Regions from separate parts of the Paenibacillus sp. sgz302191 genome, predicted to be linked through region 2. Evidence: predicted binding sites of a transcription regulator. Region 2 holds the regulator's gene; each other region holds the start of a gene.

Region 1 (3,279 bases), on a different contig from region 2:
ATGCAGATTCATGTAGTTCAACGTGGTCAGACATTATACAGAATCGCTCAAACTTATGGGGTAACGGTGGAGGATATTACGGAGGCCAACCAAATAGCTGCGGCTCAGTCGCTCGTCATCGGACAGGCTCTGGTTATTCCGATCGTCGGCTCGTATTACCGGGTGATGCCCGGCGACACTTTACAGTCGATCGCCCAAAAATTGGGCGTCGCCGCGCAAACGCTCGCCTCACTCAACGACCTCAGTCCGGATCAGCCGCTTGAAGCAGGCTCCGCTTTGTACATTCCGCCGGCGCCAAGGCGCGATGCCGAGGTCAATGCTTATCTGGAACCTCACGGGCATCATGTATCTGCGCCGCTGCTGAATTCGGCCCGCGATGCGGCTCCCCATCTCACGTATCTTGCCCCGTTCAGCTTCCGGATTTTACGCGACGGCTCGCTGCAGGCGCCCCCTTTGAACGGCCTGGAATCGATTGCCGCGCAGTCGCAGGTCACGCTGATGATGGTTGTTACGAATTTGGAGAAAAGCCAGTTCAGCCCGCAGCTTGGGCATTTGATTTTGAACGACTTAACGATTCAGAACCGTTTGCTCGAAAATATTAAGGCAACCGCCAAGCGGTACGGCTTCCGGGATATTCATTTTGACATCGAGCACCTGCGGCCGGATGACCGTCTGGAGTACAACCGTTTTTTGCGGAAGGCGGCGGATCAGCTCCACCGCGAAGGGTATCTGATGTCGACTGCGCTGGCCCCCAAGACGAGCTCCGCGCAGACAGGCGAATGGTATACGGCGCACGACTACAAAGCGCACGGGCAAATCGCCGATTTCGTCATCATTATGACGTATGAGTGGGGCTACAGCGGGGGGCCGCCCATGGCCGTTTCGCCGATAGGGCCGGTGCGCAAAGTGCTGGAGTATGCGCTCAGCGAAATGCCCGGCTCGAAAATTATGATGGGACAAAATTTGTATGGCTACGACTGGACGCTGCCTTACGTGCATGGCGGGAAGTTCGCCAAAGCGATCAGCCCGCAGACGGCGATCGATCTGGCTCGCAGGCACAGAGCGAATATTTTGTACGATCATAGGGCGCAAGCCCCGCACTTTCACTATTGGGATCCGTCCGGAAAAGAACACTCCGTCTGGTTTGAAGACGCCCGCTCGATTCAGGCGAAATTTCTTTTGCTGAAAGAACTGGGTCTAAGGGGCATCAGTTATTGGAAGCTCGGTCTCAGCTTTCCGCAAAACTGGCTGCTGCTGGAGGACAATTTTAACATTGTAAAACGGTGAGGAACGACCGGAACAGACAACCTTGTCCGCAACTGGAATCTCGCCGGGCCGAATAAATTTCCTGCGGGATGGGAATAGTAAATCTGCCTATTTTGACGCACTTTTGAGCGATTCGGAGGTATGCATGATGATCCCGCGGCTGTATACGAAGTTGGCGCTGCTATCGTTTTTGTGCTTTGCCGCCGCTGTCGGAGCAGGGCATAGCCATTCCCCGGAAGCAGCCGGCGGCGGCGCTTCGCCGCTCGGTTCGGGCGTTCCGCCCTCGTACGCCGGTTATTCCGAACGTCCGCCGGAGCCTGCCGCACATTCCGCAGCGGGTCGCAGCGGCTATCTCGGATTGCTCGGGCTGCTCGGCCTTATCGGGCTTCCCCGCGCGCGGAACAGCCGAAGCCGGGTCGAATGAGATAAACCTCTATCGAAGCTTTCGAAGATGTGGTAAAAGGAGCAAGACCTTCAAAACAGGTCTATGCTCTTTTTTGCATTCGCGGGCTGCAAACAAAAGTTTACTCAATGGACATATGTTTATAAATGATTTACAATGAAAGCAGACCTGCACAGAAAGGAGCATGCCATGGACCGGGAACAGCAAATTTTGGCGCTTATCCGTCAAAACCCGTTCATTTCGCAAAATGATATCGCCGGCAGCGTCGGCATTTCGCGCTCTGCAGTAGCCGGTTATATCGCCACGCTCATGAAAAAGGGCTTCATCCGCGGACGCGCTTACGTGATCGCCGATGAGGGTGCCGTGATGTGCATCGGCGGCGCCAATCTGGACAGCAAGGCGGCGAGCAAGCAGCCGATTCGCCTGGCTTCCTCGAACCCCGTCACGCTGACGGAGTCCTGCGGCGGAGTTGCGCGCAACATCGCCGAGAATCTCGCCGGACTGGGATGCCGGACCGCGCTCATGACCGTTGTCGGCGACGACAAAGCCGGGATGTGGGTGCTTGAGGAGACGAGGAAGCGCGGCGTTGACGTCAGCCAATCGGTTGTGCTGCCTGGCGAGAATACAGGCACCTATACAGCGCTGCTCGATGCGGGCGGCGATATGTTTTTAGCTTTTGCCAATATGGAAATTTACGATACGTTTACCCCGGAGCTGCTTAAGGAAAAATGGCCGCATATTGCCGCCTCCAAGCTTGCAATTGCCGATACCAACCTGCCGGAGAGCTGCCTGGGCGAATTGGTCAAGCGCTGCGCCGAGGAAGGGGTTCCGCTGTTTATCGATCCCGTCTCTTCGGAAAAGGCGAAAAAACTGCCCGCACAGCTGCAGGGGGTAACGGCGATTTTCCCGAACCTGGAAGAGGCTTGCCAGTTGGCAGGAGCAGCCATTACCGAACAAGCCGAGCCCGCTTTTATTGAAGAACTGGCGGCTGCCATCCGCAAGCGCGGCGTGCAGCATGTCCTGATTACGCTCGGCAAGCAAGGCGTCTTTTACCATGGCGAGGAAGGCAGCGTGCAATTCTCCCCGATACCGACGGAAGTCGTTGAAGTTACAGGCGCGGGGGATGCTTTCGTAGCGGGCGTCGCTTACGGTATTTTGCAGGAACAATCGTTTATCGAAGCGTGCAAATTCGGCATCGCCGCAGCCCACATCACTTTGCAAACCAACGAATCCGCCGCAGGCGGGCTGAACGGCCAACTGCTGCTTGATATCGTACAAAAACATTCATTTTAAAAGGAGAGTAACCGAACATGAACTCTTATTTGACTTTTACCGACGAAGTAAAAGAAGCGCTGGACACGGGCAAGCCCGTCGTCGCTCTGGAAACGACGATCATTTCCCACGGCATGCCATACCCGCAAAATATCCAGATGGCGAATAAAGTGGAGCAGATCATTCGCGATAACGGCGCCGTTCCGGCCACGATCGGCATCATGAACGGCAAAATCAAAATCGGCTTGAACGAACAGGAGCTGGAAGCTTTCGCGACCAGCCAGGATGTCGACAAAGTGAGCCGTCGCGACTTCCCTTATATCCTGTCGTCAGGCCGT
Region 2 (3,279 bases):
AAACCAGAACATATCCAAGTTCGGCCGCAACGATGAGTCGCCGGTCATGAGAGATGTGATAAAAAAATATACCGTGGAAGAAAAGAGCAATGTTCCCTCTTTCATTATTTTTATTAATGACGGCGGGGTGAAGAGGGGGACGGGAGATACGATCGACAAGGCGATCATTGAATCTTCGAACCTTCCATTATTTTGGCAGTTTGTCGGTGTTGGCAATTCCGATTTCGGAGTGTTGAAAAAGCTGGATACTATCGAAGGCAGAGTCGTCGACAATGCGAACTTTTTTCAAATTACGGATATTGAAAAAACGAACGATGAAGAGCTGTATGAAAATTTATTGAATGAATTCCCTTTGTGGATAAGAGAAGCAAAAGATAAAGGGATATTATAACAAATTGATCATCTCCCGGGTTGTGAAAGCCTTGATTGATGGCGCCTAAAGGGCAAGAAATGGATTGGGGAACGCCAACGAAACGAGATTTAATTCTTTAAATTTTCCCTGGTTACTGGTTTCAACCGTGAAATGTCATATCCTATCTTACCAATAATATCGAGCCCGTCCTGGAATTCTATAGCGTTTTTTCCAGTCCGCCCATTTTCCAAACCATGCAAAATAAAAGCTCTAATCGTTCTTGGATTATGTAAATTATATTTTTCAATTATGTTGGTATCTTTATTTTTTAAGGATGTACCGACTAATAGTGGATTTCCTGTAATTGGATCATCCCAAGTACAAAAAAAGAATGTGCATGTTATATTTTTTAGGACTTTTAAAGATATTTTAAGAGAAATATTACTCAACTGTTGATTATACTTCTGGTCAATCACATATAGGTATTCATTTTCGCCTACAATTATTTTTCTTGTCTTGTTCTTCAAGATCTTTGTACCTCTCGAATCAGTTTCGGTCCAAGTAAAAGGGATAGTAGCTATAAGAAATCGAATTGCAGTTCCGGAGTTCGATCGGTATTTTAAAAGCGAAAAACCACCTTAAAGGTGGTTTTTTGTACTTACATGTCGCGGAACAGGCCGATAACGCGGCCAAGGATGGTTACGTTTTTCAGAAGAATCGGCTGGAGGGCCGAATTCTCCGGCTGCAGACGGATGTGATCCCGTTCTTTGTAAAAACGTTTTACCGTTGCTTCGTCATCTTCGGTCATGGCGACGACGATATCGCCGTTGTCGGCGGTTTGCTGCTGCTTGACAATAACATAGTCGCCATTATGTATGCCGGCTTCGATCATACTGTCGCCGGATACGCTGAGCATGAACACGTTGTTGTCGCCGACGAGGTGGGACGGGAGGGGGAAGTAGTCTTCGATGTTCTCCGTTGCCGTAATCGGTACGCCGGCCGTTACTTTGCCGACTAACGGGACGCGCGCCACGGATAAAGCGAAGTTGCTCTCCGCTCCGTCGAGACCTAAAATTTCAATAGCTCTCGGTTTGGTCGGATCGCGGCGGATCAAGCCTTTCTTCTCCAGACGTTCCAGATGCCCGTGCACGGTCGAACTGGAGGCCAGTCCGACGGCTTCGCCGATTTCCCGAACGGAAGGCGGGTAGCCCTTATCTTTCACTTCGTTCTTAATAAACTCCAAAATTGCTTGTTGGCGTTGGGATATTTTACTCAATAGTTATCACTCCATCTATGAAAAAATCATTAACCAAATTATAACACAGAACCGGAGTTCGTACAAACATAAGTTCGAAGATTTATTGACACAAACGTTTGTTCGTGATATTCTGATTTCAGAACAAATGTTTGGGGGATGAATGTTATGTACATTGCATATTCAGAAGGAAGCAACTCACGGCAACTTCATGCAAGACCAGCGACAGCGAGAACTACGACACGTTCGGATCGTTTCCATCGGTTCTTCGGTTTGACGAAGCGATCTTTGAAATTCATTTTGCTTGCTGCCGCGCTTCTTGCCGTGTTTTCTTTTGGCGCAATCGTACAAGCTTACGCAGGAGATGGCGCGAACGCCGCTTCCACCCGGTCGCCTGAGCCCATTCATGAATCCGTACAAATCCCAAACCATCTTATCGTTGAACGCGGCGATACGCTCTGGTCTATAGCTTCATCCCGAATAAGCGAAGGTCAGGATATTCGTTCGTATATGAATAAAGTTAAGAAATTGAACAAACTTACTTCCACGTACCTTTATGAAGGGCAAATCTTGCTGCTGCCTTAATGCCTGGCATTTATATCGGACCCCTGGCCGTATTATTTAGTTTCGGCGGTCAACGATACCTCCAATTTCATTCCTAAGTGAAATGAGACATATTCGTTCATGTTCGATTCGGATTTTCTGAATCAAGCTCATTTGCCGACTAAGTTACTTGCCTTAGTCTTTTTTTGCGTGCAATTGCCTTGACATTCGGGTAGCGGAATGGCAAAGTAGTAGTCAGACTGAGTAATGGCAGGGAGGACTATCATGAGCGATAATATGGACCAGAACATAGAGAGAATCAACGAACTTGCCCGCAAAGCGAAAACAGTTGGCTTAACGGATGAAGAAATTGATGAGCGCAACGAGTTGAGAAAAAAATATATCCAAGCGTTCCGCTCCTCTCTTAAGGTACAGTTGGATTCTATCAAGTTTGCCGATGAAGAAGAGAAGTAAAGCAACAACATTTATAGATGCATTCAAAGGGGAAATGTAACGATGCCGCTCAAGGCTGTGCTGTTTGATTTGGATGATACGCTGTTATGGGACGATCGCAGCGTGAAGGAAGCTTTTGAAGCAACATGCGAGGAAGCGGCCAAACATTACGCTTCGATCAAGCCGAATGAATTGGAAGAGGCCGTGCGCAAGGAGGCCAGAGCGCTTTACGAATCTTACGAAACGTTCCCATTCACGAAAATGATCGGCATTAATCCGTTTGAAGGGCTGTGGGCTCATTTTACCCAGGGAGAACATGAGCATTTTCGCAAGCTGGAACAGTTGGCTCCGGGCTATCGGACGGAGTCTTGGACAAGAGGACTTCAGGCGCTCGGTATTGAGGACAAGGAACTTGGCTACAAATTAGGCGAAATGTTCCCGGCCGAACGCCGCCGCCGTCCTCTCGTTTACGAAGAGACGTTTCAAGTACTGGATGCGCTGAAAGGCAATTACAAGCTGCTGCTGCTGACGAACGGTTCTCCCGATTTGCAGATGGAAAAGTTGGCCGGAGTGCCCGATATTGCACCTTATTTTGATCATATCGTTATTTCCGGAGCGTTTGGGGAAGGGAAGCCGGCGGTTTCGATTTTCCGGCATGCGATGGAGCTTCTGGGTA
Region 3 (3,279 bases), on a different contig from region 2:
TAATTGACAACAAAAAAGGTACATACAAAGCAACCAAAAAGAATGAACTTGCAAAAAATTTGACAGTCAGCCCCAGTAATATTACTTCTTTTTCTGATCCTGGTTCAAATTATCAATTTCATGTGAGATCACATACATTTGACCCTGTAAATATAGATTGTAATTGGTCAGAGCTTGGAGAGGGTTGGTATGAGTATAATGGACAGTATTCACTGAATTGGAGAACAAAAGATCATTGGGATGCTCAACCAACCTCATTAGGAACATATTGGTATTTTGTTTCAGATAGTTGGGGGAACGATCCTCAATATTTTAATTCCCTTACAGGAACACATGTTAACTATAATTTTCTAGGTGGAGCAACAGGTAACACCTATGCAATACTTTATATTTATGTATCTCCAAGACCGAACGGAAATGTTTACTATTCAGCAAGCCTGTCTACACAAGGGGTAAATGGAAATTTACTTCATGTAGCCGTTGGTACTTATTAATAAGTTAACAAAAAAAGAGAATTGCGGTCTAAATGCAGTTCTCTTTTTTATTATTTTCATTGATCAATTTAATACTAACAAAAAATAAAATTGGTGATAATAGGAATAAATTAAAAATACTTGGTATAGTCGCCAGACCAAAATAAATACATAAGGGAGTTATGATCACAGTTGTGATTATTGCAAGTAAATTTTTCTTAAGGAATACTGAGACCAAAGCAATTATGGATGGAATAAGAAGCATAGAAATTAATAGTGTAACATGTTCTGATTTTACACCAGTAGGATCATACGGATTATGAAATATGTATACAATCACCATAACAAATAAGTTCAATGTAGCAAGGATACCTAAATAATTTTTTATCATAGGTTACCTCCACAAAATGAAAAATACAGCAAAAACAACAATTAAATACTACCACAATAAACATTTAATGTAAACTTCGACTGAATCTTTGACCTTATACTGTATTCCTAATTGATACATATTATTCTTTTGAATTAATCGTTGAAGTTTCATCGAGCTTGTTTAATTTTCGGAGTCAAGCATGATTTACCTCTCCATCATTCTAAAATTTATCGTAAATTATCCCGCGCAGCTTCATTAATTCATCTTTCAATTGTTAACTCGCAGCCCTTCTTTCCGGCAAGATGGTGTGTTTTACCCGTCTTAAGAGCCTAGAATCGGTTCTAAGGTAATGCCACAATCTCTACTGGAAGTTGGCTAAACAAGTGGAATGTAGCGAAACGCGATTTGAAACAAACAAATTAATTATGTACATCCTTGTTAGGAGTAAAAAACCTTGGAAATAAAAGTGCTTTTGAACTTGAACCCAATAATGTGCATTAAATTTAGATAGTCTTGTGGCCATTTTAGCGAGGATCTTGGTTTCCGAAATGCCCAGCCTTGCAAACACTCCGGTTGATACCAGAACTCGCTCTTGGATTTGCTTCGCGATCTCTATTGCAGTACCAAAAAAAGAATACCGAACAAATATTCACATTTCAAGAGGGGGGGAAATATTTGTATTTTTTAGCGAGCAACACAAGACGGTCAGAACGCGGCGTTATTTGAGAATGACACATAAACGCAACTTGGGGGACATATATACAAGCAAAAGTGAAGTCGGCGACATATGAATATGACGTATTGAAAATGGATTTATGAAGGGAGGATATAAACATGGGCGCTAGTTGTGCAGGATACGGCATGGGAACAAACGTGGCTGCTATCTTGGTTCTGTTTATTCTTTTGGTCATCATCTCGGTAACTTTCGTCTGGTAAATGCACAAAATCGTATGAGTTGTTAAGAAGCAAAAGGAGCTGCCATGGCAGCTCCTTTTTAAGTATATCATTGAATCGTGACGGTGTTTAACGCAACCGTTAACGGTTAATTTTAAAGCCGCCGTAATCAATGACCACGATCTGTTTATTCCGCTTTAAACGTAGGTTAGGACAATATGGGCTGCTATAACGACTAACACCTTTTGACGGAATAATTCCATTTTCCACAAACTTCTTCACTACTATCATAAGTTTTCTTCTATATACAGGATTATTGGGAAATTTTATATTATGCTTTTCCATAGTTAACCAGCGATTTGCCTTATCATATTCGATAATTTTGGCAAGATATTTTTTAATCGGCTTCGAAGATGATTTATACAGGTTTACTTCCGTCCGGTTGCATATAATCCCGTTCTTGGATTTGGCCATTTTCAGTACATAGCCGTTGCCTAAATCGTATACAACTCGTGTAACGCCTTCCCCAATGCATTTCTTCCCCTTTATTTTCCTTTTCATGTACGCTGTCATTTTCATCAAGGCAATATCCTCCATTTCCCCGCATGATCTCCCGCTACCCACCGTTTACCGTTTCTCTTGTCAAATCTAGTATATGCCGCGGATTGTAGATCGGTTTGGATATATGAACATTAATCGATCCTATCGACTCACTTTAAAAAAATGCACGATTAGAGCTGTATTAACGCACTGTGATTTATTGCTTTGTCTGAATATAATAAAAAAAGTTTATCCGTGTCCTGAAGAGGTGAGTTCGGTTGTTTAGTAAAAAATCGTATCATAAAATGATTCGTAGAAAAAACATTATTGGTACGGGCGCAAGGCGTGTTGTGTACGACCTGGGAAATGGTTTTGTATTAAAGCTGGCTAAAGCCAAAAGCGGGATTAAAAGCAATAGAAAAGAAGTTACAATGTACAAATTGTCTCCGCTTGAGCTAAAAAAACACCTTGCTCCTGTAGTTAAGTATGGGAAAGGATATTGTTGGATAATCATGAAAAAGTATGATCGTCCATATCGCAATACAACAACAAATAGGCAAAAACTCTCCGCAATGAAAGCTAAGTTTAGAAAAAATAAAATTATTCCTTATGAAATTTTAGATGTTCATGGCCCCTACTATCAAAATATACGTCTAAAGCCTAATGGTGAAATCGTTGTGATCGATTATGGGAATTTTATGTATAAACGCTAATTAGCGGATTACAGTTGCATAAGGAATATCCAGCTTGCAGGGCACTACGGCAGTCATTGACAAAATCAGCAGAATCCCATCAATTATCAGATCATAGTGTCCAAGCGCTTTTTTAATGTATTTCATAATCTATGTTATAAAAGGGAAGGTATTTCGGTTCCGTAAATTTCTTATGACAACCGATCTTCGTTCTCTTCATACTTGATAGGAGGTGTGTTAGAAATGGCAATTACTAAAAAACAGGTTAAGCCTCACATTGGAAAACATGTGTACGTCATGACACGAA

Evidence for each region. The regulator LexA, encoded in region 2, represses DNA repair genes until DNA is damaged. The targets are predictions, from matches to a motif close to CGAACATATGTTCG.
Region 1: AC3G2T_RS14285 (carbohydrate kinase) is a predicted target of LexA. The motif match lies at 1,780-1,793, and genes of this name have one in related genera.
Region 3: AC3G2T_RS36865 (Y-family DNA polymerase) is a predicted target of LexA. The motif match lies at 1,485-1,498, and genes of this name have one in related genera.

Annotation. Positions count from the first base shown of each region.
Region 1 is NZ_JBYLHY010000008.1:198,816-202,094, reverse strand. Features, by position in the region: gene AC3G2T_RS14295 (LysM peptidoglycan-binding domain-containing protein) at 1-1,287, shown strand; gene AC3G2T_RS14290 (hypothetical protein) at 1,412-1,690, shown strand; gene AC3G2T_RS14285 (carbohydrate kinase) at 1,859-2,962, shown strand; gene AC3G2T_RS14280 (pseudouridine-5'-phosphate glycosidase) at 2,980-3,279, shown strand, end outside.
Region 2 is NZ_JBYLHY010000040.1:8,199-11,477, reverse strand. Features, by position in the region: gene AC3G2T_RS34310 (vWA domain-containing protein) at 1-391, shown strand, start outside; gene AC3G2T_RS34305 (hypothetical protein) at 481-879, opposite strand; gene lexA (transcriptional repressor LexA) at 1,011-1,628, opposite strand; gene AC3G2T_RS34295 (LysM peptidoglycan-binding domain-containing protein) at 1,896-2,192, shown strand; gene AC3G2T_RS34290 (DUF896 domain-containing protein) at 2,436-2,624, shown strand; gene AC3G2T_RS34285 (HAD family hydrolase) at 2,667-3,279, shown strand, end outside.
Region 3 is NZ_JBYLHY010000051.1:8,667-11,945, reverse strand. Features, by position in the region: gene AC3G2T_RS36875 (hypothetical protein) at 1-494, shown strand, start outside; gene AC3G2T_RS36870 (hypothetical protein) at 523-864, opposite strand; gene AC3G2T_RS36865 (Y-family DNA polymerase) at 1,208-1,462, opposite strand; gene AC3G2T_RS36860 (YjcZ family sporulation protein) at 1,681-1,782, shown strand; gene AC3G2T_RS36855 (hypothetical protein) at 1,882-2,337, opposite strand; gene AC3G2T_RS36850 (hypothetical protein) at 2,559-2,993, shown strand; gene AC3G2T_RS36845 (hypothetical protein) at 3,216-3,279, shown strand, end outside.